Regions from separate parts of the Embleya sp. NBC_00896 genome, predicted to be linked through region 3. Evidence: predicted binding sites of a transcription regulator. Region 3 holds the regulator's gene; each other region holds the start of a gene.
The links. The regulator HrcA, encoded in region 3, represses chaperone genes, less so after heat shock. The targets are predictions, from matches to a motif close to TTNGCACTCNGNNNNNCNGAGTGCNAA.
Positions count from the first base shown of each region.

Region 1: a site for HrcA is predicted at 2,160-2,186, ahead of groES (co-chaperone GroES). Genes of this name have one in related genera too.
Region 2: a site for HrcA is predicted at 1,460-1,486, ahead of groL (chaperonin GroEL). Genes of this name have one in related genera too.

Region 1 covers NZ_CP108776.1:3,002,238-3,012,446, reverse strand. The annotation lists gene OG928_RS13425 (polysaccharide deacetylase family protein) at 55-873, shown strand; gene OG928_RS13420 (THUMP-like domain-containing protein) at 913-2,088, opposite strand; gene groES (co-chaperone GroES) at 2,328-2,636, shown strand; gene groL (chaperonin GroEL) at 2,772-4,394, shown strand; gene OG928_RS13405 (SDR family oxidoreductase) at 4,566-5,384, shown strand; gene OG928_RS13400 (WhiB family transcriptional regulator) at 5,526-5,858, opposite strand; gene OG928_RS13395 (response regulator transcription factor) at 6,352-6,963, shown strand; gene shbA (RNA polymerase sigma factor ShbA) at 7,239-7,832, shown strand; gene OG928_RS13385 (hypothetical protein) at 7,829-8,035, shown strand; gene guaB (IMP dehydrogenase) at 8,239-9,741, shown strand; gene OG928_RS13375 (GuaB3 family IMP dehydrogenase-related protein) at 9,864-10,209, shown strand, end outside.
Region 2 covers NZ_CP108776.1:4,319,842-4,330,050, reverse strand. The annotation lists gene thrC (threonine synthase) at 1-300, shown strand, start outside; gene OG928_RS19780 (ubiquitin-like small modifier protein 1) at 297-575, shown strand; gene OG928_RS19775 (cold-shock protein) at 997-1,200, shown strand; gene groL (chaperonin GroEL) at 1,645-3,270, shown strand; gene OG928_RS19765 (Uma2 family endonuclease) at 3,489-4,055, shown strand; gene OG928_RS19760 (hypothetical protein) at 4,091-4,255, opposite strand; gene OG928_RS19755 (Uma2 family endonuclease) at 4,401-4,988, shown strand; gene OG928_RS19750 (hypothetical protein) at 4,995-5,345, opposite strand; gene OG928_RS19745 (DUF4031 domain-containing protein) at 5,391-5,660, shown strand; gene OG928_RS19740 (metal-dependent phosphohydrolase) at 5,676-6,338, opposite strand; gene OG928_RS19735 (HelD family protein) at 6,512-8,647, opposite strand; gene OG928_RS19730 (M14 family metallocarboxypeptidase) at 8,969-10,209, shown strand, end outside.
Region 3 covers NZ_CP108776.1:5,106,335-5,116,543, forward strand. The annotation lists gene OG928_RS23230 (phenylalanine 4-monooxygenase) at 1-503, shown strand, start outside; gene OG928_RS23235 (Uma2 family endonuclease) at 611-1,186, shown strand; gene OG928_RS23240 (WD40 repeat domain-containing protein) at 1,206-2,426, opposite strand; gene OG928_RS23245 (hypothetical protein) at 2,471-2,764, opposite strand; gene OG928_RS23250 (putative leader peptide) at 3,217-3,330, opposite strand; gene OG928_RS23255 (DUF3097 domain-containing protein) at 3,366-4,196, opposite strand; gene OG928_RS23260 (MBL fold metallo-hydrolase) at 4,227-4,982, opposite strand; gene hrcA (heat-inducible transcriptional repressor HrcA) at 5,121-6,137, shown strand; gene dnaJ (molecular chaperone DnaJ) at 6,140-7,270, shown strand; gene OG928_RS23275 (NAD(P)H-dependent flavin oxidoreductase) at 7,406-8,467, shown strand; gene OG928_RS23280 (16S rRNA (uracil(1498)-N(3))-methyltransferase) at 8,464-9,204, shown strand; gene OG928_RS23285 (HIT domain-containing protein) at 9,277-9,639, shown strand; gene OG928_RS23290 (ribonuclease Z) at 9,647-10,209, shown strand, end outside.

The DNA of each region.
Region 1 (10,209 bases), 2.1 Mb from region 3:
CATCGAACGGTACAAAAGCGGCGCGGCGCGGCCCTCGCATTGGCATTTGTCGCATTGGCCGGAGTCCTCGCCGGGTGTGGCGGATCCGACGACAAGAAGGACAAGGCGAGCGAGCCGATCGCCGGGGTGCGGCGAACCGACTCCCCGAAGTCCTCTCCCGCCGCGAAATCGGACACTCCGGGCGCGGGTGCCGACGAGCTCGCCGCGAAGTGGAATCTCAAGCCGTTCGCCCCGCCGCCCGCCCCGCCCGCGGTGAAGCCGGTCAAGGCCGGCGGCGCCAAGCCGCCCGTGGTCGACAGGATCCCCACCGATCAGAAGATCGTCTTCATCACGATCGACGACGGCGCGGAGAAGGACCCGAAGTTCCTCGAGATGATGCGCGACCTGCGCATCCCGGTGTCGATGTTCCTCAACGACACCTATGTCCGACAGGACCCCGAATACTTCCGCAAGCTCCAGGCGCTCGGCGCCACCGTGCAGAACCACACGCTCTCGCACCCCGACCTCAAGACGCTGGGCGCCGACGCGCAGAAGCACCAGATCTGCGGTCAGCAGGATCGGCTGGCCGAGGTGTACGGCACCCGGCCGACACTGTTCCGCCCGCCCTACGGCAACTGGAACGCCACGACCCAGACGGTCGCCGGGGCCTGCGGCGGGATCGGTGCGATCGTCAAGTGGCAGGAGTCGATGCAGATCAACGACATGCAGTACGTCGCGGAGAAGAAGCTGCACCCGGGCGACATCATCCTCGCCCACTTCCGCGGTCCGTCCGACCTCAAGGGCACCACGATGACCCAGATGTTCGGCAACATGCTGCGCAAGATCCAGGCGCAGGGCTACACGATCGCGCGCCTGGAGGACTACATCGGCTAGCCCTCGGCCGGCCCGTGTCCTCGACCTCCCGGACCCGGCCTACGCCGGGTTCGGGACCGGTTGCGCGATCAGCATCGTGGGTGCGCCCGCCACGCGGGTCAGCAGTACCGTGGCGGCGTTCGGGCCGCTCGGCTTGACCCGCCGGCGGATCTCCTCCGGCTCGACCGCGGAGCCGCGCTTCTTGACCGTGAGGTTGCCGACCCCGCGCTCGCGCAGCAGCGCCTTGAGCCGCTTCAGGTTGAACGGCAGCACGTCGGTGATCTCGTACGCGCTCGCGAACGCGGTGCCCACCAGCCGGTCCGAGCTGAGGTAGGCGATCGTCTCGTCCACGAGGTTGCCCTCGACGAGCTCGCCGACCTCGGCGACCAAGTGCGCCCGGATCACCGCGCCGTCCGGCTCGTACAGGTAGCGGCGGACCGGGCCCACCGGTGCCTGCCGGACGAAGCCCGCGGTCAGGCACGCGCCGCCGGGCAGCAGCGTCGCGCGCAGTTCGGCGCCGCGGAGGCGCCCCCACCACAGCACGGCCTCCTTGACGTCGCCGCGGTCGGAGACCCACTCGGCCTCCATCCCCGCCGGCACGATCTCGTGCGGGATGCCGGGCGCGACCTTGGCGGCGCCGCACGCGACCCGCTCGGCGAGCGTGCCCAGGAACGAGAACGGCGGGGAGTACGACTCGGGGTCGAAGGTCCGGCCGCGCGCGGTGCGCCGGGCCGGGTCGATCAGTGCCGCGTCGTAGCCGTGGAGGTCCACCCCGGTCACGTCCGCGCACTCGACGGTGATCAGCTCCGCGAGGCCCAGCGCGGCGGCGTTCGCGCGGGCGACGGCGCAGGTCAGCGGGTCGAGGTCGACCGCGTGTACGGCGATCCCGGCGCGGGCCAGCGCGAGCGCGTCGCCGCCGATGCCGCAGCACAGGTCGACGGCCCGGGCGATGGAGCCCGCCGCGACCAGGCGCGCGGCGCGGTGGTCGGCCACCGAGGCGCGCGTCGACTGTTCGAGCCCGTTGGGCGTGAAGTACATCCGATCCGCGTCCGGCCCGAACTTGGCCCGGCCCCGCTGACGCAACCGGGACTGGGTCAGCGCGGCGGCCACCAGCTCCGGCGGGTGCTCGCGGCGCAACCGCGTGGCGAGCGCCAACTCGTCGGCCTCGGCGTGGTCGGCGAGCAGATCGAGCAGCGAACGGCCCTCGTCGGTCAGCAGCGCGGTGAACGCATCCATGTGCACGGGGCCATTCTCGCCGAGTCCCGCCGAGCGAACCGGTATGAAGAACGCGCCCAGACCCGCGAAACCTGGCACTCTGGTTGACGGAGTGCTAACCGCCACCTAGTGTCTGTGCTGGCACTCTCCCCATGAGTGTGCCAGTGCGATACGAGCAGGTCCGGCACCCGCGACGACGGATCCGCAGCGATCGCCGACAGACATTTTTCCGTGAGATCTCCGAAGGGGGAGGTCGCATCGTGACGACCGCCAACACCAAGGTTGCCATCAAGCCGCTCGAGGACCGCATCGTGGTCCAGACGCTTGAGGCCGAGCAGACCACCGCGTCGGGTCTCGTGATCCCGGACACCGCCAAGGAGAAGCCCCAGGAGGGCGTCGTCCTGGCTGTGGGCCCGGGTCGTTTCGAGGACGGTCAGCGTCTGCCGCTCGACGTGAGCGTCGGTGACACCGTTCTGTACAGCAAGTACGGCGGCACCGAGGTGAAGTACAACGGCGAGGAATACCTCGTTCTCTCGGCTCGCGACGTGCTCGCGATCATCGAGAAGTGACATCGCGCTGACGCGCCGGAACCGGTGACGGTTCGACGACCCCGCCCCGGATCGCCCTGCCCTTGTCGGCCGGTGGACCCGGGGCGGAGTCGGTTGTACGACGTCGACTAGCAACCTTTAAGGACGAAGACCCTCATGGCGAAGATCCTCCAGTTCGACGAGAAGGCCCGGCGGTCGCTGGAGCGCGGCGTCAACGCGCTGGCCGACACCGTCAAGGTCACGCTCGGCCCCAAGGGCCGCAACGTCGTGATCGACAAGAAGTTCGGTGCCCCGACCATCACCAACGACGGCGTGACGATCGCCCGTGAGGTGGAGCTCGAGGACCCGTACGAGAACCTCGGCGCGCAGCTGGCCAAGGAAGTCGCGACCAAGACCAACGACATCGCGGGTGACGGCACCACCACCGCGACGGTCCTGGCCCAGGCGCTCGTCCGCGAGGGTCTGCGCAACGTGGCCGCCGGCGCGGCCCCGATGGACCTGAAGAAGGGCATCGACCTCGCGGTCGCCGCAGTATCCGAGCAGCTGCTCAAGACCGCCCGCGCGATCGACGGCAAGGAAGACATCGCCGCCGTCGCCGCGCTCTCGGCGCAGGACCAGCAGATCGGCGAGCTGATCGCCGAGGCCATGGACAAGGTCGGCAAGGACGGTGTCATCACCGTCGAGGAGTCCCAGACCATGGGTCTGGAGCTGGAGTTCGCCGAGGGCCTCCAGTTCGACAAGGGCTACCTGTCGCCGTACATGGTCACCGACCAGGAGCGTATGGAGGCCGTCCTCGACGACCCGTACATCCTGATCCACCAGGGCAAGATCTCGGCCATCGCCGAGCTGCTCCCGCTGCTCGAGAAGATCATCCAGGCCGGCGCGTCCAAGCCGCTGCTGATCGTCGCCGAGGACGTCGACGGCGAGGCGCTGTCGACCCTGGTCGTGAACAAGATCCGCGGCACGTTCAACGCCGTCGCGGTCAAGGCCCCGGGCTTCGGCGACCGCCGCAAGGCGATGCTGGAGGACATGGCGATCCTGACCGGCGGTCAGGTCATCGCCCCCGAGGTCGGCCTCAAGCTCGACCAGGTCGGCCTGGAGGTGCTCGGCAGCGCCCGTCGCATCACCATCACCAAGGACGCGACCACGCTCGTGGACGGCGCCGGCGAGGCCGCCGCGATCGCCGACCGCGTGAAGCAGATCAAGCGTGAGATCGAGGACACGGACTCCGACTGGGACCGCGAGAAGCTCCAGGAGCGCCTCGCGAAGCTGGCCGGCGGCGTGTGCGTGATCCGCGTGGGCGCGGCCACCGAGGTCGAGCTCAAGGAGAAGAAGCACCGTCTCGAGGACGCGGTCTCCGCGACCCGTGCGGCCATCGAGGAGGGCATCGTCGCCGGCGGCGGCACTGCCCTGGTGCACGCCGTCTCCGTGCTCGACGGCAACCTCGGCCAGACCGGCGACATCGCGACCGGCGTCTCGGTCGTGCGTCGTGCCGCGGTCGAGCCGCTGCGTTGGATCGCCGAGAACGCGGGCCTCGAGGGCTACGTCATCGTCAACAAGGTGCAGGAGCTCGGCATCGGTCACGGCTTCAACGCCGCGACCGGCGAGTACGGCAACCTGGTCGACTCGGGCGTCATCGACCCGGTCAAGGTGACCCGCTCCGCGCTGCAGAACGCCGCGTCGATCGCGTCGCTGCTGCTCACGACCGAGACCCTGGTCGTCGAGAAGCCGGCCGAGGAGGAGCCCGCCGCGCACGGCGGCCACGGCCACTCGCACTAGTCACACCGCCGTACCCCGTTTCACCCCGACGGGCCCGACCTCTGCGAAGAGGTCGGGCCCGTCGGCCTTTCCGGTGCCGGCGTGATCTGCGAGAGTGCCCGAAGCGGTATAGCTGACGGACCGTCAGGCGCAGCGGGCGGGGCGTCTGCCGAGCACCATCGAAGGAGAAGCATGGGTACCTACGCGATCACCGGCGCGGCCTCGGGCCTGGGCGCCGCCACGAAGGTCCGCCTCGAGGCCGACGGCCACCGGGTCATCGGCGTCGACCTGCACGACTGCGACGTCAACGTGGACCTGAGCAAGCCCGAAGGGCGCGCCGCGGCGATCGCCGGGATCACCGAGCTGTCCGGCGGCACGCTCGACGGCTTCGTCCCGTTCGCGGGCCTGGCGGCGGCCACCGGGCGGCCGGGCGGGCTGATCGTGTCGGTGAACTACTTCGGGGCGATCGCGGTGCTGGAGGGCCTGCGTCCGCTGCTGGCACGCGGTACGAACGCGTCCGTGGTGCTGATCAGCTCGAACTCCACGACGACCCAGCCGAACTGGCCGGTCGAGGTCGCCGAGCTGTGTCTGGCGGGCGAGGAGGCCGGTGCGACCGAGGCCACCGAGGCGTTCGGCGACCTCGCGGCGCTCCAGGCCTACCCGGCCACCAAGGCCGCGCTCGCGTGGTACGCCCGGACCAAGTCGGCGGAGTACATCGCCGAGGGCATTCGGCTCAACGCGATCGCGCCGGGGCTGATCGAGACCCCGATGACGGCCGAGGGCCGCAAGGACCCGCTGACCGCCGAGGGCATGGAGATGTTCCTCGGCTCGATCCCGGCCGGTCGCGGCGGGCGGCCCGAGGAGATCGCGGCCCTCGTGGCGTTCCTGCTCGGCGGCGAGTCGAGCTTCTTCGTCGGCTCGGTGGTCTTCTGCGACGGCGGCATCGACGCGGCGTTCCGGGGCAAGGACTGGCCGCGGGTGTGGGACCTGGACATGTCGGCCTTCCAGTAGCCGACCCGGGTGCGGCCGCGGGTGACACGTGCGGCGGGCACCGGGTGACACGTGCCGTGACGCACCGCGGCGGCCCGCCCCGACCGGGGGTGGGCCGCCGCGGTGTTTTCGCGCCGGTGCGCCTATGCGTATGTGTTTGCGTCAGTGCGTCGCGGACACGCCACTCGCGGCCGCCGCCCGGTCGGCGGCGACCCCGTGCCTGCGGTCGCTGTCGAGTTCGACCCGTTCGTCCTCGGTGAGCCCACCCCATACGCCATACGGCTCGCGCACCTTGAGGGCGTGCGTGGCGCACTGGCGACGGACCGGGCACCGCATGCAGACTTCCTTGGCCGAAGCCTCGCGGGCGACGCGGGCGGCGCCTCGTTCGCCTTCTGGGTGGAAGAACAGTGCGCTGTCGACTCCGCGACAGGCTGCCGAGAGCTGCCAGTCCCACAGATCGGCGTTGGGGCCGGGGAGTCGCGAGAAATCAGCCATGACTCGTCCCTCTTGCTTATCGCGTACGAGTTGTCGGTGAGCAGGGATGCCACCTCTGGTGTGGACCGTGCAGAACAGTCGTGATCATGCGATCAGAAGTAGGTGCGACTGTGTCACGAATTGATCAGTTCCATGCATATATCCCTCTTATGCGTTGAAAGCAGAAAAAATTACCCACTCTGGTGGCGTACGCCACCACACGGTCGGCGGATCTCGGCGGGATTCGGGCGGAGCTCGGGTGGGAGACGACGGTGCGGAGTCGGGGCGTCACCCTCGCGTGTCCTCCGGCTCGGTCGCCTCGTTGTCGTACCGGCGGAGCGGAACTCCCCCCGTAACCCTTTCGAGTGATGCTCGTTGGGGTGGGTGAAGCGGTTGGCGACGAAGGCGGCCGGGGGTGAACCCCGGTGCACAGACCTTCGGGACCGCCGCAAAGGAAACGGTACGTACAGGCGTGGAGGCTCAACGTGACGCGGATCCACTGCGGAGGCCGGCGATGACGACCGTCCTGGTCTGCGACGATTCCCCGCTGGTCCGGGAGACCCTGCGGCGGGCGGTGGCCACGGTCCCCGGCGTCGAGAGGGTGACGACGGCCACGAGTGGCGAGGAGGTACTGCGGCGCTGGGGCGCGGAGCGGTCCGACCTCGTCCTCATGGACGTGCGGATGCCCGGGCTCGGCGGCGTCGAGGCGGTGCGCCGCCTCCTGGCCGGCGACCCCGGCGCACGGGTGATCATGCTGACGATGGCCGAGGATCTGGACGGTGTGGCCCTCGCGGTCGCCGCCGGGGCTCGGGGATATCTGCACAAGGACGCGTCGCGCGCGGAGTTGCGCGCGACCGTCTCCCAGGCGCTCGCCGACCCGACGTGGCGGCTCGCGCCGCGGCGCCTCCGGTCGCCCGACATGGGTGTGGCGCCGACCCTGACGGCACGTGAGATCCAGGTGCTCGAAGGCATGAGCCACGGGCGCAGCAACGCCGAGATCGGGCGTGAGCTGTTCCTGTCGGAGGACACGGTCAAGACCCACGCGCGACGCCTGTTCAAGAAGCTGGGCGCGTCCGACCGGGCCCACGCGGTGGCGCTCGGATTCCGGTGGGGACTCGTGCGATGACCCATGCGCGCAAAGGTTCCTCCGGCCGTGGAGGTTCGGGGGGTCGACCCCCGGGTGAGCACAGTCGGTGCGGGCTCGTGCGATGACGCATACGAGTACGACCGAAGGCGCCCTCGTACGCGCGGCGGATCGTGCCGCGAGGGCGTCCGGCGGGCGAGGGTCCGTGCGGTGATTGCCGTTGCCCGGGGGGCCGGATGAGTCCCCCGGGTCGGCATGGCCGCGATTCGGTCGCCGATCCCTGCATACTGAATGGCATGGGTGGGACCCCCGAGCGAATGCCGGACACGCCGTACGAAGCACAAGCGCACGCCGACGACGGCATGCGTGCCGTCGTGGTTCGCGCGGTCCAGGGGGACGTACAGGCGACCGACGAACTGCTCGCGTACGTCCGACCGCTGGTCCTGCGCTACTGCCGAGCCCGGCTCGGCCGCGTCTCGGGCGCCGAGCACGCGGCGGACGACGCCGCGCAGGAGGTGTGTCTGGCCGTCCTGTCCGCGCTGCCGCGCTATCGCGACGAGGGCCGCCCGTTCGAGGCGTTCGTGTTCGGCATCGCGGCCCACAAGGTCGTCGACGTCCAACGCGCCGCGATGCGGGGCGCGGTGCCCACCTGTGATCTACCCGAAGCCGTGGACGACCACCCGGGCCCCGAGGACCAGGTGGTGCGGCGCAGTGACGCCGCACACGCCCGGGCCCTGCTCGGCAGGCTGCCCGACAACCTGCGGGAACTGCTCGTGCTGCGCGTCGCCGTCGGGCTCTCCGCCGAGGAGACCGGTCGGGCGATGGGAATGTCGCCCGGTGCCGTGCGGGTCGCACAGCATCGAGCCCTGACTCGCCTGAGGGCGCTGGCGGGCGAGGAGAAGACCGCGTGAGCGGCGGCGGTGTGCGGCTCGGCGGCCGGTCCGGCACCGCCGACCTGGGCCTGCTCCGCCAGGACGACGAGCTCGTCGAGCAGTTGCGGCGCAGGCGCCCCACCCCCGGTCAGGACCGGGTCGCGCGGCTGTTCGGCGCGCTGCTCGCCGAGGTCGACGGCACCGCCGCGAGCCGCCGCCGGGCCGTTCCGGACCGTTGCTGACCCGCTCGGGAATGGCCGAGCCCCGTCGGGCCGTTGTGCCCACCATCGGGAAGCGGGCTCGAAGCACCGCGCGAGGCAAGTAGCATGAACCCTCAATCCACCCACCCGCTTGCCGAGAGCGCCCCTTCGCCATACCCGGGGAGCCGCCAGATCCGGGAGGCGGGTCGGGGGAGCGGTCCATCGGAATACCTTCGGAAGGTGTCATGAGTCTCACGGCCGACGGCGTACCCGAGAAGTTCGCGATGCTCGGGCTGACGTACGACGATGTCCTGCTGCTGCCGGGCGCGTCCGACGTCGTGCCGAGCGAGGTGGACACCTCCGCGCGGGTCACCCGCAACATTCGTGTCCGGATCCCGCTGCTCTCGTCCGCGATGGACACCGTGACCGAGGCCCGGATGGCGATCGCCATGGCCCGGCAGGGCGGCGTCGGCGTGCTGCACCGCAACCTCTCGGTCGAGGACCAGGCCGCGCAGGCGGACACGGTCAAGCGCTCCGAGGCCGGCATGGTGCTCGACCCGATCACCATCGGCGCCGACGCCACGCTGAAGGAGGTCGACGCGCTGTGCGCGCGCTTCCGCATCAGCGGCGTCCCGGTCACCGACGAGAGCGGCCGGCTGCTCGGCATCGTCACCAACCGCGACCTGCGCTTCGAGGTCGACCACACGCGCCGCGTGCGCGACATCATGACCCCGATGCCGCTGGTGACCGGCAAGGTCGGCACCACCGGCGACGAGGCGATGGAGCTGCTGCGCCGGCACAAGGTGGAGAAGCTTCCGCTGATCGACGACGCGGGCAAGCTGCGCGGGCTGATCACGGTCAAGGACTTCGTCAAGAGCGAGCAGTACCCGAACGCCACCAAGGACGCGGACGGCCGCCTGGTCGTCGGCGCCGCGGTCGGTACGGGCGACGACAGCTACCGCCGGGTGCAGGCGCTGGTCGAGGCCGGCGTCGACTTCATCGTGGTGGACAGCGCGCACGGCCACTCGCGCAACGTCCTGGAGATGATCGCCAAGGTCAAGGCGAACACCAAGGTCGAGGTCATCGGCGGCAACATCGCCACCCGCGACGGCGCCCAGGCGCTGATCGACGCGGGCGTGGACGGCGTCAAGGTCGGCGTCGGCCCGGGCTCGATCTGCACCACCCGCGTGATCGCGGGCGTCGGCGCGCCGCAGGTCACCGCGATCTACGAGGCCGCCCAGGCGGCGCGCGCCGCGGGCGTCCCGGTGATCGGCGACGGCGGCCTGCAGTACTCGGGCGACATCGCCAAGGCGATCGCGGCCGGTGCCGACACGGTCATGCTCGGCAGCCTGCTCGCGGGCTGCGAGGAGAGCCCCGGCGACCTGATCTTCATCAACGGCAAGCAGTTCAAGTCCTACCGGGGCATGGGCTCGCTCGGCGCGATGCAGTCGCGCGGGCAGGCGAAGTCGTTCTCCAAGGACCGCTACTTCCAGGACGACGTGCTCTCCGAGGACAAGCTCGTCCCCGAGGGCATCGAGGGCCAGGTCCCCTACCGGGGTCCGCTCTCCGCCGTCGCGCACCAGCTGATCGGCGGCCTGCGCGCGTCGATGGGCTACGCGGGCGCCGCGACCGTCGCCGAACTCCAGGACAAGGGCCGCTTCGTCCGGATCACCTCGGCCGGGCTCAAGGAATCGCACCCGCACGACATCCACATGACGCAGGAAGCGCCGAACTACCACTCGCGCTAGAAACGAGACACACCGAGGGGCTTCGTCCGTACTGCGGGCGGGGCCCCTCGCGCGCGCACCCGCCCCGTACCCTGGGACGCGGGGATTTTCCCATCCACCGATTCCAGCAGGAGAGGCGCAACGTGACTGAGGTCGAAATCGGCCGGGGCAAGCGTGGCCGGCGTGCCTATCACTTCGACGACGTCGCCATCGTCCCCAGCCGGCGGACCCGGGACCCCGAAGAGGTCTCGATCGCGTGGCAGATCGACGCGTACCGGTTCGAGCTGCCGTTCCTGACGGCACCGATGGACAGCGTCGTGTCGCCGCAGACCGCGATCGAGGTCGGCCGCATGGGCGGCCTCGGCGTGCTCAACCTCGAAGGCCTGTGGACGCGTTACGAGGACCCGACGCCGCTGATCGAGGAGATCGGCGACCTCGACGACGACGCCGCGACCCGGCGCATGCAGGAGATCTACGCCGAGCCGATCA
Region 2 (10,209 bases), 790 kb from region 3:
GTGCTGGACGTGTGCAAGCGCACCGGCGGCGCGGTGGAGGACGTGAACGACGTCGAGGTGGTCGAGGCGATGAAGCTGCTCGCCCGCACCGAGGGCGTCTTCGGCGAGACGGCCGGCGGTGTCACGGTCGGCTGCCTGCGGAAGCTGATCGCGTCGGGGCAGTTGGACCCGGACGCCGAGACGGTCGTGCTCAACACGGGTGACGGCCTCAAGACGTTGGACGCGGTCACGCCGACCACCGGCCCCACCGCGACCATTCGACCCACCCTTGATTCCTTCCGAAAGGCCGGCCTGGCATGAGCGTCTCCGTTCGCATCCCGACGATCCTGCGCACCTACACGGGTGGGGCGGCCGAGGTCGCGGTCGAGGGGACGACCCTCGCCGAGGTCCTCGACAGCCTGGAAAAGGACAACACCGGAATTCGCGCGCGCATCCTCGACGACGAGGGCAAGCTGCGCCGCTTTGTGAATCTCTACGTGAACGACGAGGACGTGCGCTTCGCCGACGGTCTCGCCACCGCCATCCCCGATGGCGGCAGCGTTTCGATCATCCCGGCGGTCGCCGGCGGTTGCTGACGACATAGGCCGACGGCCCGGATCTTCATCGTCCGGACCCGAAACGGAATGAAGAAATCCGCCACACGGAGCCCCGTGTGGCGGATTTCTTGGTTCCCCCGACGGTTGTGCGATACACGGGTTTACCCGGGCCCATTTCCTGCCTTTGACGGCGGCATGTCGGTAAACCCGTGGTCGGGATCACATCCGATATGTTCCGAAGATCGCATTCCTGATGAATTGAAATACGGCTTTCCTGTTGATTTGCGGAATATGAGAGCTTTATTCATCCGGGAATTCTCGTCCGATTGACCTGTTGCTCCGGGCATCCGTCCGGATACATTCAGCCGCGGTCGTAGCAGAAGGCCGGGACCTTCTGGATACGAACCCGGAGCTGCGGCGTGCAGTATCCGTGAAAGGGCCAGTAACAGGGGAGTTAGGAATGGCTCAGGGCGCCGTCAAGTGGTTCAACGCGGAGAAGGGGTACGGCTTCATCGCGGTCGACGGTGGTGCGGACGTCTTCGTCCACTACAGCGCGATCCAGATGGACGGGTACCGGACGCTCGAGGAGGGGCAGCGAGTCGAGTTCGAGATCTCGCAGGGGCAGAAGGGGCCGCAGGCCGACATGGTCCGCGTCACCGCCTGAACCAGGGGGCTATCCGCTCCTCTGCTTGAAACGGTCCACACCACGGACTGCACGACACACGCATCACACGCTCCTATGTGATCGGTGACCGGGGCCCGGCTTCCCGCCATGCGGGGGCCGGGCCCCGGTCGTTGTGCGCCGCCTCCCGCCGGATGGCCGTCACGCGCCGCGCGCCGGTCCACGCACCGGTGCTCGCGCACGGGTTCTTCGTGCGACACGCGCGCGGGTGGGCGCGTGCGGGTCGGGACCGGCCGTTGCGCTTGCACTCGGCATGGTCGAGTGCTAATCATTGGCGTTAGCACTCTGGATGTGAGAGTGACAGAAACGGACCGGGCCGGTGAGGCTCGGCGCCCGTGAGGGAGGGATCCTCACGGTGGTCGGGTCGTCCGTCGCGGGCACCTGTGCGGTCCGGCACTCACCCCCGTTCTGGGAGGACTTCACCACATGGCCAAGATCATCGCGTTCAACGAGGAAGCGCGCCGCGGCCTCGAGCGCGGGATGAACCAGCTCGCCGACGCCGTCAAGGTCACGCTGGGCCCGAAGGGCCGCAACGTCGTGCTCGAGAAGAAGTGGGGTGCGCCCACCATCACGAACGATGGTGTGAGCATCGCCAAGGAGATCGAGCTCGAGGACCCGTACGAGAAGATCGGCGCCGAGCTGGTCAAGGAGGTCGCCAAGAAGACGGACGACGTCGCCGGTGACGGCACGACGACCGCGACCGTCCTCGCCCAGGCGCTCGTCCGCGAAGGCCTGCGCAACGTGGCCGCCGGCGCGAACCCGATGGCCCTCAAGCGCGGCATCGAGAAGGCCGTCGAGGCCGTCTCCGAGCAGCTGCTCGCGCTCGCCAAGGACGTCGAGACGAAGGAGCAGATCGCCTCCACCGCCTCGATCTCCGCCGCTGACCCCCTGATCGGCGAGATGATCGCCGAGGCCATGGACAAGGTCGGCAAGGAAGGCGTCATCACCGTCGAGGAGAGCAACACCTTCGGTCTCGAGCTCGAGCTCACCGAGGGCATGCGCTTCGACAAGGGCTACATCTCGCCGTACTTCGCGACCGACATGGAGCGCATGGAGGCCGTCCTCGAAGACGCCTACGTGCTCATCGTCAACTCGAAGATCACCTCGGTGAAGGACCTCCTCCCGCTCCTCGAGAAGGTCATGCAGTCGGGTAAGCCGCTCATGATCATCTCCGAGGACGTCGAGGGCGAGGCCCTGGCCACGCTCGTCGTGAACAAGATCCGCGGCACCTTCAAGTCCGTCGCCGTCAAGGCTCCGGGCTTCGGCGACCGTCGCAAGGCCATGCTCGGCGACATCGCCATCCTCACCGGTGGCCAGGTCATCTCCGAGGAGGTCGGCCTCAAGCTCGACACCGCCGGTCTCGAACTCCTCGGCCGCGCCCGCAAGGTCGTCGTCACCAAGGACGAGACGACCATCGTCGACGGCGCCGGTGACTCGGACCAGGTCGCGGGTCGCGTGAACCAGATCCGCGCCGAGATCGAGAACTCGGACTCGGACTACGACCGCGAGAAGCTCCAGGAGCGCCTCGCGAAGCTGGCCGGCGGCGTGGCCGTCATCAAGGCCGGCGCCGCGACCGAGGTCGAGCTCAAGGAGCGCAAGCACCGCATCGAGGACGCGGTGCGCAACGCGAAGGCCGCCGTCGAAGAGGGCATCGTCGCCGGTGGTGGCGTGGCTCTGCTCCAGGCGTCGACCATCGCGTTCGACAAGCTCGAGCTCGAAGGCGACGAGGCGACCGGCGCGAACATCGTGCGTCTGGCCGTCGAGGCCCCGCTCAAGCAGATCGCGGTCAACGCCGGCCTCGAGGGCGGCGTGGTTGTGGAGAAGGTGCGCAACCTGACCCCGGGTCACGGCCTCAACGCCGCGACCGGCGAGTACGTCGACCTCATCGCCGAGGGCATCATCGACCCGGCGAAGGTCACCCGCTCCGCTCTGCAGAACGCCGCGTCGATCGCCGCGCTGTTCCTGACGACCGAGGCTGTCATCGCCGACAAGCCGGAGAAGAACCCGGCCCCGGCCGGCGGCGCTCCGGACATGGGCGGCATGGACTTCTGATCCGCTGAGGATCGGTTGACCTGACGCACAGTCAGTCGCTGTACGAAAGAGGCGGTCCCCTTCGGGGGGCCGCCTCTTTCGCGTGTTGGGGTCTTCCCGGAGTGTTCGATGCGTGTTCGCTCGTTCGAGTGGCACAGTCCGCTTACCCTGAAATGGTCTCCGAGCGGCGTCAGCATCGCTCTTGTACAGCGTGGATCGAGGTGGGCGAGGTGAAGGACATGACCGCACCCGTGATCGAGACGGGCGCCCACTGGCACCAGATGGTGGCCATGTGGCAAGAGTTGGACGTGCCCAGAGGCTGGCGCGTCGAGGTAGACGGGGAGAACATCACGGTGTCGCCGCCGCCCGTGCACACACACGAATTGATCGTCGACGAGATCGCCGCATTGTTGCGGCAGGCCGCCCCGAGAGGTTGCGGAGCCTTCACGAACCTCGGTGTGGAGATCGTTCCGCTCGGTCGGCTCTACGTCCCCGACGTGGCAATCGTCCCTCGCGAAGACACCGCGACCCCGACTCCGGCCCACCACGCCCTCCTGGTTGCGGAGGTCACCTCGCAAGGCAACGCGAATCACGACCGAGAGACCAAACGCGACGCCTATGCGCAGGCACCGGTTCCGCTCTACTTGCTCATTGATCGATGGGATCCCACAGGTCCGTCCGTGACTCTGTTCTCTGAACCCGACGGCGGAAAGTACCGGCAGTTTCTCCATATCGCGTTCGGAAAAACGATCACGATCCCCGAGCCCTTCGGGGTCGACCTGGACACCTCGAACTTCCCTCACTGACCCGATATTCGCCAGACTCGAACTCGCCGGCCGCGCTACACGTCCTCGACGGCGCCCTCGTTCGGCGGTCGATCGGTGCCCAGCCCGCCGAGCGCGGCAATCGCCACCGCGTCCTTCTCGCAGACCCAGTGCGGGTCCTCGCCCGGTTCTGGCTCGATGTCGAGCGGGTGGTCGCCATGCAGCGGGCAGCGCGGCCACACCGTGCCCTGTTGGGGTCTTCCCGGAGTGTTCGATGCGTGTTCGCTCCTTCGAGTGGCGGAGGCGACTTACTCTGAAATGGTCTCCGGGCGACTCGTAGCGTCGCTCCTGTACCGCGCGCGGACCGAGGTGGATGAGGTGGACGACATGACCACACCCGTGATCGAGGCGAGCGACACCTGGCACCGACTGGTGTCCACACGGCAGGAGCTGGACGTGCCCGACGGCTGGCGCGTCGAGATCGAGGGGGGGAAGATCATCGTGTCGCCGCCGCCGGCAAATACGCACAATGTGATCGCCGCGCGCATCCAGCGAGCGTTGGTTCCGGTCACCCCGGAGAACTGTGAAATCTTCCAGACCCTCGGTGTGAGTATCGCGCCGCTGTTTCGGCTCTACATTCCCGATGTCGTCGTGATGCCGCTCGACGACATCAGGGTGGATGCCAAGCACGACACGGCGCCGACTCCGGCGCGGTACGCCCTCCTCATCGCCGAGGTCACCTCCAAGGACAATGCGAACCACGATCGGGTGACCAAGCTCGAGGCCTACGCGAGGGCTCAGGTTCCGCTCTACCTGCTCGTCGACCGCTGGGACAAGGAGGGCCCTTCCGTGACGCTCTTCTCCGCGCCCGACGGCAAGAAGTACCACGGGCGTCTTCAGGTACCGATCGGCGCGTCGATCGCCATCCCCGAGCCCTTCGGCATCGACCTGGATACGGCGATGTTCCAAATCTGACTCGGCCTACCCGACCGTCAGGCCGCCGAGCGCGGCGACCGCCACCGCGTCCTTCTCGCAGACCCAGTGCGGGTCCTCGCCCAGTTCGGGCTCGATGTAGAGCGGGTGGTCGCCGTGCAGCGGGCAGCGCGGCCACATCGTGCCCTGCTCGGCCAGCGCCTCCTGGACGTCCTGCCCGATCAGGCCCGGGACGTACGCGGCGCCCTCGGGCCACTGCTCGACCCACCACTTGCGTTCGACCAGGGCGTGCTCGACGACGGTCACGGTCTCGGGGGTCTCGACGTCGTGCACCCGCAGGTCCGCGAGTACGAGGGAGCGGGCGGTCAGCAGCGCGACGTCGGTCGGGTCCTTGCTCATGGTCCACAAGTGTGCGGGATCGCGGCGTATACGAGAATCGAACGCGTGGCACTTCTCATCGATCCCCCCGCCTGGCCCGGACGCGGGCGACTGTGGTCGCATCTCGTCAGCGACGTCTCGCACGCCGAACTGCACGCGTTCGCGCGCGAACTCGGGGCGCCGGAGCGCGCGTTCGACCGGGATCACTACGACGTACCCGCCGATTTGTACGAGCGGGCACTCGCAAGCGGCGCCCTGCCGGTCTCCAGTCGGGAACTGGTGGTCCGGCTGACCGCCGCGGGGCTGCGACAGCGCAAGCGGTACACCCCGCGCTGACGCGGGGCGGGCTGGTCAGGACTGCTGGCGCGGGATGGTGCCTTCGAGACGCTCCAGCTCGGCGCGCATGTTGTAGCGGGCCGCCTCTTCGTACCGCGCCGCACCCAGGCGGGTGTGGAACAGGCGGGGCAGCGACATCAGGTCGCGCAGCACGGCGGCGCGCGCGGCCCGGAACGCCTCGTCCGGCACGAACGAGTATTCCTCGCGGACCGCCGCCGTGTACGCCTCGTAGCGCTCGCGGTCGGCGGCCAGGATCGCGAGGTCGGCGTCGCACAGCACATGCGCGTTGCGGTCGCTCTCGCCGGGCGCGTGCTCGGCGGTGACCCGGACCAGGCGCACGGTCTCGGCCACCAGTTCCGGGGCGACGCCCGCCTCGCGCAGGCCGCGTTCGGCGAGGCGCGCGCTGCGCTCCTCGTTGTCGGCCCGGGCCGGGTCGTAGACCGCATCGTGGAACCACGCCGCGAGCATGACCGCGTCGACGTCGTCGGCCTCGTAGGCCAGTTCGCCGATCAGGTCCAGCACGGTGCGCAGATGCTCGGTGCCGTGATAGCGGCGGTGCGGCTCGGCATAGCGCGCGAGCAGGCTCTCGACGACTGCGCCGGCCTCGGCGTGCTCGCCGACGAGGCGGGCCCACTGATCCCGCAGCGTCACGGTCGCGGACTCCTGAATGCGTTCCACCGGGCCAGCATGGCAGAACGAGCGAGCGAAGCCGACCACCAACCACTTCGACACACGCAGTTCACTCGTATTGGATGCCTTGTCCCCAACCACCGAACAGGAACCGCTCAAGCCCGTACGGCGTTTGAGGACAACCCCAACCAACGCCCATCCGCAGCCCGACCACGAACCAATCAAGCCCGTCCGGCGTTTGAGGACAACGCATCAGGCAGCGGCAGCCCATGCAACACGACCAACCCCGACACCGCCCGCGTGAGCACCACGTACAACCGACGCAATCCCTGGGCCTCGGCGTCGACGATCTCCGCCGGCTCCGCGACCGCGACGTGGTCGAACTCCAGACCCTTGGCCAACGACGCCGGCACCACGCTTATCCGCGCCTCGCCCGGACCACCGTCGCCGCCCAGGACCCGATGCGCCGCGTCCAGAGCACGCAACGCCGCCGCGACCGAAGGCACCCGCTCGTCGGCGCAGATCAGCCCGATCGAGCCCTCGTGGTCGAGCAGTTCGACGGCCGCCGCCGCGGCCCGCGCGGACAGCTCCTCGGCCTCGACGGCCCGCAGTTCGAGCGCGCCCGCCGTCCGCCGGACCGACGAGGCGGGCGAGAGCTCCGGCGCGATCAGTGGCAGCAGTCGGCTCGCGAACTCCAGGATCTGCAGCGGTACCCGGAAGCCCCTGGTCAGCTCCTCGACCTTCGCGCCCTCGTGTCCCAGGTGCCGCAGCGTCTCCTCCCACCCGGGCGTCGCCCACGGCGTGGTGCCCTGCGCGATGTCGCCGAGCACCGTGGCGGAGCCCGTGGAGCAGCGCCGCCCGACCGCCCGGCATTGCATCGGCGACAGGTCCTGCGCCTCGTCGATCACCACGTGGCCGTAGCCGCCGGTGCGGTAGAGCAGGTCGGCCGTCTCGTCCACGAGCACCGCGTCGGCCACGGTCCAGCGCGCGGACCCCGCGCCACGCGGCGGCTTGGCCCACAGGATCGCGGCCTGCTCGTCGGCGGTGAGGATCCCGTCGGCGCAGGCGGCCAGGAACGCGGCGTCGCTCAGCAGCCGGAACACCAGCTTGAGCGGGTCCACCGCAGGCCACATCGCGTCCACCGCGGCCTTGACCGGACGGCTGCGCGCGACCGCGTCCTGTACCCGGTCGTCGGGGGATTCGCCGCGCTCCTCCATCTTGGACAACAGCGCGTGCGCGAGCCGCTGCCGGAGCATGTCGCGCGCCGCGCCGTAGCGCACGTCGCGTGTGCGCAGCGCGGTCACCAGTTCCTCGATCTCGTACACCGCCAGCCGCCACGTCCGCGAGTCGCGGACCACGGCCACCGACTCCTGCGGGTCCCTCAAGCCGGACCACACCGCGCGGCGCAGTACCTCGGCCATCCGCGCGTCGCCCTTGACCGTGCCGGGCACGGCTTCGTCGAGCGCGCGGATGGTGATCTTGGAGGTGCGGGTGACCAGGTCCTCGACGGTGGTCTGGCCGACCTCGACCTCGCCGAGCGCGGGCAGCACCTGCTGGATGTAGTCGAGGAAGGACCGGTTCGGGCCGACCACGAGGGTGCCGGTGCGGGCGAGGCGGTCGCGGTAGGCGTACAGCAGCCAGGCGACACGGTGCAGGCCGACGGCGGTCTTGCCGGTGCCGGGCGCGCCCTGTACGCACAGCGTGTGTCCGAGGTCGGAGCGGACGATCTCGTCCTGTTCGGGCTGGATGGTGGCGACGATGTCGCGCATCGGGCCGACGCGGGGGCGCTCGATCTCGGCGGCGAGGATCCCGCTCGCGGTGTCGGTCTCCTCGGCGTCGGTGAGGTGTTCGTCCTCGAACGCGGTCAGTTCGCCGGCGGTCCAGCCGAACCGGCGGCGCAGTTCGACGCCGAGCGGGTCGACCCGGTTGGCCCGGTAGAACGCGCGGGACAGGGGCGCGCGCCAGTCCACGACCATCGGGTCGCCGAGTTCGTCGTGTACGTGCCGGCGGCCGATCCAGAAGGACTCGACGTCCTTGCTCGGGTCGGCGGTGACCTCGACCGGCTCGACGCCCTCGACGCCGTCGGCGAAGCGGCCGTCGACGCGGCCGAAGAACAGCGGCGAGCCGGCGTGGTCGGCGAGCGCCGCGATCCGCTTGGCGATCAGGTGCTGCGCGGTCTCGTTGGCCACGGCGGTCGCGCCGACGTCGCGCAGGTCGAGCGCCTCGGTCTCCTCGCGCATGCGGCGCAGGGCCGCGCGGGACGCGTCGAGGTAGGCGCGTTCGACGGCGAGCGCGTCGTCGGGGAGTGCGTCGGGATTGGGCACGGCGGAGCCGGGGGTGCTGGCATGGACGGACATGACTCTCCGGATCGGGCGACGGCGGATTGGAGCCCGGCCGTGCGCGATGCCACGTCCTGGTGCGCCCCTGCAGAGGACACGGGCCGCTGTGCCCGGTTCGCGACGGTGTGCGCGCTCTCGGACATCCGGCCCGCGCGGCCCACCGGTGCCGTGGCCGGGAACGTCTTCCGGTTCTCGGGGTTCGGCACGGGGTGGGACAGCGGAATGGGAGAGCCTAGGCCAGTCCCGCTCTCCCATCAACCCCCGCTCCCCCGCCATGCTCGATGGACGACGGATCGGTGACGGTGCGTCGATCTCGGTGAAGGGGACGGTGTTTCGGGGATGAGGGCTTGGGCGGCGAGAGCGGTGCTCCCGCTGGCGCTGGTGGCCGGGGTCGCGCTCGCGCTGGTGCCGGCGGGCGCCGCGCGGGGCGGACGGAACCTGACCGGGTTCGAGCGACGCGGCGGCACGACCTGGACGACGCTCGCGGAGGAGCGCGACTACCTGCGCTCGCTCGTCGCGGAACCGGATACGGGCCGGCCCACGTGGGAGGCCGCCAGGATCACGCTGACCCGGGTCGGCACGAGTGCGCGGGGGCGCCCGCTGGACCTGGTGACGCTCACCGGCGCGCGCACGGTGGCCGATCCGATCCGGGTGTTATTCGTGTGCGGCCAGCACGGCGACGAGCCGGCCGGCCGGGAGGCGTGCCTGAAGCTGGTCCGCGACCTGGCCGCCGACCGCTCGCCGGCCGGTCGCCGACTGCTCGAACGGGTCACGGTCATGGTGCTGCCGACGCCTAATCCGGACGGGCTCGTGGCCGGCACGCGCGCGAGCGCCGACGGCGTCGACCTCAATCGCGACCACCTCGCGGTGAGCACGCCGGAGGCCCGCGCCCTCCGCCGAGTGCTGCGCGAGCTGCGGCCGCACATCGTGCACGACCTGCACGACTTCGACACGCCGGCGGGCGTGTACGACACCCCGACCCTGTTCCTGTGGCCGAGGAACCTCAACGTGGCCCCGGAGTTGCGCGGTCTCGCGGTCGAGCTCGCCCGCGACCGGATCGGCCCGGCGTTGCGCGCGGCGGGCTGGGGATCGGGCGTGTACGGACAGGACCGTACGGATCGCCAGGTCGCCGGCGACGCGGACGAGCGGCTGTTGCGCAACGCGGCGGGCATCGACCACGCGGTGGCGGTGCTGGTCGAGGTGCAATCGGAGCCCGCGTCGCCGCTGGAGCGGACCGACGCGGGGCTGCTCGGGCGGCGCCGGGTGGCCGCGCACATGGTCGCGGCGCGGTCCACCCTGCGGATGGCCGCGGAGCGCGGCGACGCCATCGCGCAGGCGGTGCGGGTCTCGCGGGAGCGGGCCGAACGGGGTGGTGTGCAGGTGCACTTCGACGGCGCCGACAACGCGCCGGTGGGGCGGGTCGAGCCGGCTCGGGCGCCGTGTGCGTATCGGCTGACGCCTGGGGAGTACGCGCGGGCTCGGGCCGCGTTGACCGCGCACGGGATAGTGGTCGGGGCCGATTTGCGGGTCGAGACCGCGCAGCCGGCTGGGGTGGTGGTCGCCTTGCTTCTGGATGCACG
Region 3 (10,209 bases):
TCTACGGTTCGCTGGCCGATTCCTACTTCCACTCGACGCAGTACATCCGGCACCACAGCGTCCCGCTGTACACGCCGGAGCCCGACGTGGTGCACGAGGTCATCGGCCACGCCAACATGCTCGCGTCGGACCGCTTCGCCGACCTGTACCGGGTCGCGGGCGAGGCCGCCCAGCGGGTCGAGAGCCGCGAGGCGCTCGAATTCGTCTCGAAGGTCTTCTGGTTCACGCTGGAGTTCGGCGTCATGCGCGAGGCCGGTGCGCTCAAGGCCTACGGCGCGGGCATCCTGTCCTCGTACGGCGAGATCCGCGAGTTCCGCACCGTCGACATCCGCGACCTGGACCTGATCGCGATGGGCACGATGCAGTACGACATCACCCACTACCAGGACATCCTGTACGCGGCCGACTCGATGACCCACCTGGAGGACGTGGTGGGCGGCTTCTGGGCGAACTGCGACGACGCGTCGATCGCGGCCCTGACCGCCTCGGCGAAAACCCCGTAGCGCGACGCACGACCGTCATTCACTCGCGCGGGCGACCCGACCCCGAACACCCGGTCGCCCGCCCGAGTGGCGGCATACGCTCGCCCCGACCACGGAAGGGGCTCAGAATGTCAGCCATGACGCACGAGATCCCCACGCAGGAAGACGTCGTCCTGGACGGCTTCCTGGCGTTGGACACCCCCCTGGGCTTCCGCGCCGAGCTGATCGAGGGGGAGATCGTCGTGACACCACCACCGCTGGGAAATCACGAGCGCGTCGTGAGTTCGGTGCTGCGCCAGATCATCGCGGGCACGGCCACCGCCATGGACTTCTCCGGCAACAAGGGTCTCAAGGTGGACGGCGGATCGGCCGCGCGCAACCACGTCATCCCGGACGGCACGTTCGCTCCGGAGGAGCTCGACCTGTTTCTCGACGCGGAGTCCTGGATGGCCTGCGACGGTGTGGCACTGGTCCTGGAAGTCACCTCACAGCGCGCCGAGATCGATCGTGAGGCCAAGCGACAGTCCTACGCGCGCAGTGCCATTCCGCTCTACCTCCTGGTGGATCGGGAGCACGGCAAGGTGACGCTGTTCTCCGCACCCGAAGGCGACGACTACACGGAGATCCACACCGGGCCGTTCGGTAAGCAGATCGATCTGCCGGCGCCGTTCTCGACGACCCTGGACACCGCGAGATTCGGCTGAGTGGGGCCGCGCCGGGGCGTCACCCGGCGGGCGGTGGAATTCGTCGTACGTACACCAGGCCGAAATCGCCGCCGGTGGCCAGCAGGTCGCCGGTGCGGGAGAAGACCAGGCGGCTCACGCGCTGGTCGTCGTAGCCGTCCAGGTCGACCCCGCTCGGCTCGCGGAGGTCGGCGTCGTACAGGCGCAGCGCGCCGGTACGGTTGCCGCCCACCGCGATCCGCCCGCCGTCCGGCGTGTAGCTCCAGCCGTAGCAGGTGTGCAGGATGTTCGGGTGGAACGGGTTGGTGAATTGCCAGACCACGTCCCCGGTTTCGATCGAGATCGCGTACGGGCCGTGCACCCCGCCGCGGTTCATCACCAGCAGCGTCTCGGTCGGATCGAACCCGACCCGGCCGATGTCCCACGCGAGCGGCACGCGGGTCACGAGCCGGCCGGACGCCACGTCCCACACCTCGACCTCGTTGGTGGTGTCCGCCAGCGCGTCCCGGTGACCGTAGACGACGCCCCGGCTCACCCGGCTCACCGCCAACAGCCGTCCGGACGCGGACAACGCCGCCGTCCGGCACTCGGTGGTCGGCGACGCCGTGGACACCTCGCACACCGGCTCGCCCGCCGCGTCCAGGACGCGCACGAGGTCGCCGGCGTCGAACACCACGAGCCGCTCGCGGGCCCGGTCCCAGGACGGCCGGACGCAGTACGGGTTGAACCGCGAGTCGTCGAACTGGGTGAATCCGGCGACCGCCTCGTCCCGCCCGGTGGCCAGGTCGAGGCGGCGGGTCCGGCCTTCGATCGTGTACACCACACATTCGCCGCTCGCGTCGAACAGGGTCGCGTGGAAGATTCCCCCGCGCTCCTGCTCCGGCACCTCGAACACGGTGCGCCGGCTGCCCGTCGCCACGTCCACGAGCAGGATCGCGCCGTCGCACCCGATCACCACGGAGCTTCCGTCCGGGTGCAGGTCCATCGCCCGGGAGGTCGCCTTGCGTGGCGTCAGGAACTGCAGGGCCACCGACTCGCCCTCCGTCCCGAGTCGGACGAACCCGGCCCGCAGCGCCTTCCAGACCTCCCTGCGCAACGCGACGGTGGCCGCCTTCGGGTCCGGGAACTCCTTGCGGGTCTCCCGGGCCTTGCCCGACCCCGTTCGACCGGACCGCACGAACTCGGCACCCAGCAGTTCGAATCGGCGGTACTTGGGCCCGGTCGAGTCGGGCTGCACGAGCGTGATCTGTTCGGATCCCATCCCGGCACGCTAACCGATACCCGGGACACCCCCGCCCGCTCGACTCAGGGCGAGAAGGCGTCGATCAGCAGCCCCGCGCTCACGTACAACCCGCCGGCGAAGAGCAGGATCAGCCCCGCCACGAACATGATCTGCCGCATGGGCCCGGCGGTCCGGGCCGCGCTGATCACACTCGCGCCCAGCAGCAGCATCCCGAGGACCATCTCGAACAGCGCGAACAACGGCGACAACAGCACCGCCACCACCAGCGCCATGGCCGCGGTGCCGACCCGCAACACACTCGGATGCGATGCCCGAGCCATGTCCACCGCCTGTCCCTGGGCCGTGCGGGGCACCACGACGCGGCCCCTCCTTCGAGAATGACACGTCGTCCGTCCGCCGTCTGCCCCGAAACAACTCCCGCGTGAACCACGTCACTTGCCCGCCGGTGCGCCGAACCCCTCGACGACGCCGCCGCAGTGGCCGCGCCGAGTCCGGCGGGGATTGCCCATTTCGTCCGTCGAATGGCGCGGGGTGGTCGTTCGGGGATTCGAACGACCACCTCGACCAACGCGGGCTACTCGAACGTGGCCGCTGCCTCGCGGAGGGTGCGGACGACGGTTTCCGGGTCGTACGGGGCCGGTGGGCCCGGGGTGTAGGTGACCGCGGACAGGGGTGCCCGTGTAGCGGAAGGAGCCGTGCCGCTCGAGGGGTCGAGCGGCGCGGAGCGGGATCGATCGCGACAGGGCGCGACGATCGTGGGGCTCACACGGGTGCTGAAAAAGGTCCTACCGGAAGAGACGAACTCCGGTCAGCGGACGGTCCGGACGGCACAGATCGCGCTCGCCTGCCGACGGAGGTCGACGTGGCGGCGCGTCGCGAGGCTGACGTCACGGTGGTTCACGAAATGGAGACTCGCAGGCACGTGCCGCAACGGTCAACGAACAGACGGGGCGTGTCTCACATCTCGGACGGTGCGGTCACGAAATCGATCAGTTCCTCCACTTTTCCCAGGAGCGCGGGTTCCAGGTCGCGGTACGAATTCACCGCCGCGAGGATCCGCCGCCACGCCTGTGGCGGATCCACCGGCCAGCCCAGAGCCGCGCACACACCCTCTTTCCACGGCACGCCGCGCGGCACCTCCGGCCACGCGGCGATCCCCACCGACGCCGGCCGCACCGCCTGCCAGACGTCGATATAGGGGTGTCCCACGACCAGCACCTGATCGCCCGTCACCCGCGCCGCGATCCGGCTCTCCTTCGAGCCCGGCACGAGGTGGTCCACCAGTACGCCGAGCCGACGGCCCGCGCCGGGCCCGAACTCGCGCACCATCGCCGGGAGGTCGTCGACGCCCTCCAGATATTCGACGACCACCCCCTCGACGCGCAGGTCGTCGCCCCACACCCGCTCGACCAACTCGGCGTCGTGCCGGCCCTCGACGTAGATGCGCCCCGCGCGCGCGACCCGGGCCCGCGCGCCCTGTACCGCCACCGAACCGGAAGCGGTCCGGCCGGGGGCGCGCACGGGACCCGCGGGCCGCGGGCGCGCGAGCGTGACGACCCGGCCGTCGATCAGGAACCCACGCGGGTCCATCGGGAAGACCCGGAGCCGGCCGTGCCGGTCCTCCAGCGTGACGGTGAAGCCCTCCGGGGTCTTCTCGACCCGCACGACGGCACCGCAGAACCCCGTTGACGCCTCCTCCACGACCAGATCGCGGTCGGCCGCGACCTCGGGGACGGGCTTGTCCTGCTTCCATCCGGGGATCAACGACTCGGGTCCGTAGCTGCGCATGACACGAGACGCTAGTGGGGTGACGGTACGTCAGTCGGGTACGACGCGCCCGGCCGCGACGTCGGCGAGCCAGTGGTTCTGCCGGACCACGAAATCCTCGTCGACCACCGCGCCGTGTCCGGGCAGCCACACGCTCGCGTCCAAGGCCCGGACCCGGCCCAGCGAATCGCTCCACTCGGCGGCGAACGCGTCCGAGCCGAACAGCGGCGGCCCGCTCTCCTCGACCATGTCGCCGGCGATCAGCACGCCGCAGTCCGGGACGTGCACCACCAGGTCGTTGTCGGTGTGCCCGCGCCCCGGCGCGTACAGCACCACCTCGCGCCCGCCCAGGTCCACGGTCACCGCGTCCCCGGTCGGCACGAGCCGGGTCGGCGGCACGATCCGCGCGGCGTTCATCAGGTCGACGTCGAAGCCGTGCTCGATCCCACTCGCCCGACCGGCGTCCGCGTAGCGCTCCAGGTACGCCGGCAGCGCCGCGTGTCCCCAGACCTCGGCGTCGGGAAAGACCCGCAGCACGTAGTCGTTCCCGTAGCAGTGGTCGAAGTGACCGTGCGTGTTCACCACGGCGACGATCCGATCCGGGAGCCCGTGCGCGGGCAGTTCGCGCGCGAGTGAGGACAGCAGCTCCGCCGCCTCGCGCTCGTGCGAACCGGTGTCCACGAGCAGGATCCCGTCGCGTCCCGTGACGACCGCCACATTGAGTTCGAGGCCGGGCAGTCGACGGCGCAGAACGCCCGGTCCGATCGGCTCCCAGGTGGCGTCTTTCGGCTGTTCGGCGCGTACCATGCGTCAACCTTGGCACGGACGCAGGGGTACGGTCCGGATCGGGTGACCCGTACACTGGCACTCGGCGGGACGGAGTGCCAACCAGCGGGACAAACCGCAGGGAATGGGACGAGACGACGGGTCAGGGAGGTGCGCACCATGCTCGACGATCGCAAGCAGGACGTGCTGCGCGCCATCGTGCAGGACTACGTGGCGACCCAGGAGCCGGTCGGCTCCAAGGCGCTCGCGGACCGACACAACCTCGGTGTCTCACCGGCGACCATTCGCAACGACATGGCCGCGCTGGAGGAGGAGGGCTACATCACGCAGCCCCACACCAGCGCCGGCCGGGTGCCGACCGACAAGGGCTACCGGCTCTTCGTCGACCGGCTCGCGGGCGTCAAGCCGCTGTCGGGCGCCGAGCGCCGCGCGATCCAGACCTTCCTCGCGGGCGCCGTCGACCTCGACGACGTCGTGGGGCGCACGGTGCGGCTGCTCGCGCAGCTGACCCACCAGGTCGCCGTCGTGCAATACCCCTCGCTCACCCGCTCGACGATCCGGCACGTCGAGCTGCTCACGCTCGCGCCGACGCGCGTCATGCTCGTGCTGATCACCAGCACGGGCCGGGTCGAGCAGCGCGTGATGGACACGTCCGGACCGGTCGGCGAGAACCTGCTGGCCGACGTCCGCGCCCGGCTGAACAGCCGGATCACCGGCAAGCGGTTCGCCGAGGTCCCGTTGTTGGTGCAGGACCTCACCGAGCCGTTCACCGCCGAGGAACGACCGATCGTGGCGGGCATCCTCGCCACGCTCCTCGACACCCTGGTCGAGCACAAGGAAGAAAAGGTCGTCCTCGCCGGGACGGCCAACCTGACCCGATTCGGCATGGACTTCCCGAACACGATCCGCCCGGTCCTCGAAGCACTCGAGGAACACGTCGTACTGCTTCGTCTGCTCGGCGAGGCGACCGACCCGGGGATGGTCGTGCGAATCGGACACGAGAACATGCACGAAGGACTGGCCGCGACCTCGGTGGTCGCCGTCGGATACGGCAGTGGGCAGGAAACGCTGGCGAAGCTCGGGGTGCTCGGGCCGACCCGAATGGACTACCCCGGAACGATGGGAGCGGTGCGCGCCGTGGCACGGTACGTCGGACAGATCCTCGCGGAGTCGTAGAGTTGGCTACCGATTACTACGAGGTCCTCGGGGTGCGGCGGGACGCCACCCCGGAGGAAATCAAGAAGGCCTTCCGCCGGCTCGCTCGGGAGCTGCACCCGGACGTCAATCCGGACCCGAAGACGCAGGACCGGTTCAAGGAGATCAACAACGCCTACGAGGTCCTCTCGGACCCGCAGAAGCGGCAGATGTACGACCTCGGCGGCGACCCGCTGTCCTCCGGGGGTGGCGGTGGCGGCGGCTTCGGGCAGGCCGGCTTCGGCTTCAGCGACATCATGGACGCGTTCTTCGGCCAGGCCAGTCAGCGCGGGCCGCGCTCGCGCACGCGCCGCGGCCAGGACGCGATGATCCGGATCGAGATCACGCTGGAAGAGGCCGCGTTCGGCACCACCCGGGAAATCCAGGTGGACACCGCGGTCACCTGCAACACCTGCAACGGCGAGGGCGCGGCTCCGGGCACCACGGCGCAGACCTGCGACATGTGTCGCGGGCGCGGCGAGGTCAGCCAGGTCACCAAGTCCTTCCTGGGCCAGGTCATGACGTCGCGGCCGTGCCCGCAGTGCCAGGGCTTCGGCACCGTGGTCCCGCACCCGTGCCCCGAGTGCGCGGGCGACGGCCGGATCCGGGCGCGCCGCACGCTCACCGTCAAGATTCCGGCGGGCGTGGACAGCGGCACCCGGATCCAGCTCGCGGGCGAGGGCGAGGTCGGCCCCGGCGGCGGCCCCGCCGGCGATCTGTACGTCGAGATCGTCGAGGTCGCGCACACCACGTTCCAGCGCCGCGGCGACGACCTGCACTGCACGGTCACGATCCCGATGACGGCGGCGTCGCTCGGCACCAAGGTGCCGCTCCAGACGCTCGACGGCACCGAGGAGATCGACATCCGCCCCGGCACGCAGTCGGGCCAGTCGATCCCGCTGCACGGGCGCGGCATCACCCACCTGCGCGGCGGCGGGCGCGGCGACCTCGTCGTGCACGTCGAGGTGCAGACGCCGAACAAGCTCGACCCCGAGCAGGAGGAGCTGCTGAAGCGGCTCGCCAAGCTGCGCGGCGAGGAGCGGCCCTCGGGCCAGTTCACGCCGGGCCAGCAGGGCCTGTTCTCGCGCCTGAAGGACGCCTTCAACGGACGCTGAGCGAACCGGCGCGGGGCGAGTACCGAACCTTGGTACACGCCCCGCGCCGTCGCACGTCCGGTCCCGGGCCACGCCCTAGGGTGGTGGGCGAGCACGCGAGGCGATCCACCGGAGCGAGCGGGGAGTCCGATTCCGATGAGCACCGATCCGACCCGACTGAGCAGGCTGCCGATCGTGCAGGCCCCGATGGCCGGCGCCGGTGGCCCCGCGCTCGCGGCGGCCGTCACCGGCGCCGGCGGGCTCGGCTTCCTGGCCGCCGGATACCGCTCGGCCGACGCGCTGGCCGCCGACATCGCCGAGCTGCGCGCGCTGATCGGGGCCGCGCCCTTCGGCGTCAACGTGTTCATGCCGCACCACACCGCCACCCCCGCCGAGCAGGAGCGGCTGCGCCGCTACGCCCGCTCGCTCGCCCGCGCCGCGACCCGCTACGGCGGCACCGTGGGCACCCCCGCGCCCGGCGCCGAACGCGACGACTGGGACGCCAAGCTCGCCCTGCTCCTCGCGCACCCCGTGCCCGTGGTCGGCTTCACCTTCGGCCTGCCCGACGCCGCCGCGATCGCCGCGCTCAAGGCCGCCGGCACGCTGACCGTCGCCACCGTCACCTCGCCCGCCGAGGCCCGCCTCGCGGCCGACCTGGGCGTGGACGCGCTGTGCGTCCAGGGCGCCGAGGCCGGCGGCCACCAAGGCACGTTCGACAACCCCGACGACCCCGCCCCGTACGGCCTGCTCACCCTGCTGGCCCTGATCGCGCCCGAGACCGACCTCCCGCTGATCGCCGCCGGCGGCATCATGACGGGACGGCAGATCGAGGCCGTGCGGATCGCCGGCGCGAGCGCCGCCCAACTGGGCACGGCCTTCCTGCGCTGCCCCGAGAGCGTCGCCTCCGCCGCGCACAAGGCCGCGCTCGCCGACCCGGCGTTCGAGCACAGCGTGCTCACCCGGGCGTTCTCCGGCCGCTGGGCCCGCGGCCTGCGCAACGGCTTCGTGGCCCGGCACGAGGCCGAGGTCCCCGGCGTCTACCCCTACGTCCACCACCTGGTCTCGCCCATCCGCAAGGCCGCCGCCGAACGCGGCGAACCCGACGGCCTGGCGCTGTGGGCGGGCCAGGGCTGGCGGCTGGCCCGCGCGGAACCCGCCGCCGATGTGATCACCCGGCTCGTCGACGAGATGGCCGCCGCCCGAAAGGCCCACGCTTGAGCGCCCCCGTCTTCCTCGCCCCCGGCGACGCGATCCGGCACGGCCGGCAGGTCGTCCTCGACGGCGCCGAGGGCCGACACGCCGTCACCGTGCGGCGCCTGGCCCCCGGCGAGGAGATCGTCCTCGCCGACGGCGCCGGCCTGGCCGTGTACGGCACGGTCAACCGCACCGAGGGCAAGGACACGCTGTACATCGACGTCGACACCCGCACCGAGGAACCCGCGCCCGCGCCCCGCGTCGTGGTCGTCCAGGCGCTGCCCAAGGGCGACCGCGGCGAACTCGCGGTCGAGACGATGACCGAGGTCGGCGTCGACGTGATCGTGCCCTGGGCCGCGTCCCGCTGCATCACCCAGTGGAAGGGCGAGCGCGGCGCGAAGGCGCTCGCGAAGTGGCGCTCGACCGCGCGCGAGGCCGGCAAGCAGGCCCGCCGACTGCACCTGCCCGAGGTCACCGACCCGATGAGCACCCGCCAGGTCGCCGCGCTGCTGGGCGCCGCGGCCTTCGCGGGCGTCCTGCACGAGGCCGCGACCGCGCCGATCGCGACCGTCGTCACGCCCACCGAGGGCGACCTGGTGCTCGTGGTCGGCCCCGAGGGCGGCGTCTCCCCGGACGAGATCGCCGCGTTCACCGCCGCCGGCGCGACCGCCTACCGACTCGGCCCGACCGTGCTGCGCACCTCCACGGCCGGCGTATCGGCCGCATCGGTGCTGTTGGCCCGATCCGGGCGCTGGGGCTGAGGCGTCGGACGGGACACCTGACTACGATCGGGGGCAACCGCTCGTGATCGACTGGATTCGATGGAGGCACCCATGGCTGCGGGGGAACCCCAGGCCGACTGCCTGTTCTGCAAGATCGTCGCCGGCGACGTGCCGGCCACCATCGTGCACGAGACCAAGGACGTGGTGGCCTTCCAGGACATCAATCCGCAGGCACCCACGCACATCCTGGTCGTCCCGCGCGCGCACTACGCGAACGCGGGCGAGCTGGGCACCGAGGCCCCCGAACTCGCGGGCGCGCTGCTCGCCGAGGCCGCCGCCGTCGCGGTCGGCGAGGGCTGCTCCGACTCGGGATACCGGATCGTCTTCAACACCGGCGCCGGCGCCGGCCAGACGGTGTTCCACGTACACGCGCACGTCCTCGGCGGTCGTGGCCTCAACTGGCCGCCCGGCTAGTCGTCGAGTGTCCACCAGGGAATTCGTCGTCCTCGGCACCGCCAGCCAGGCCCCGACGCGACAGCGCAACCACAACGGCTACCTGCTGCGCTGGGACGGCGAGGGCCTGCTGTTCGACCCCGGCGAGGGCACCCAGCGGCAGATGCTGCACGCCGGGGTGGCCGCGCACGACATCACCCGGATCTGCGTCACGCACTTCCACGGTGACCACTGCCTCGGCCTCCCCGGCGTGATCCAGCGGATGTCGCTCGACCGGGTCCCGCACCCGGTCACCGCGCACTTCCCCGCGAGCGGCCGGCACTGGTTCGACCGGCTGCACCACGCGACCGCGTTCCACGAGGCCGCCGTGCTGATCGAGCACCCCCTGGAGGGGGAGCACACGAGCCTGCCCGCCGGGCCCTTCACGCTGGAGGCGCGCCGGCTCTCGCACCCCGTCGAGTCCTACGGCTATCGCGTCGTGGAGCCCGACGGGCGCCGGATGCTGCCCGACCGGCTCGCCGAGCACGGCATCGCGGGCCCGGACGTGGGCCGGATCCAGCGCGAGGGGCGGGTCGGCGAGATCACCCTCGA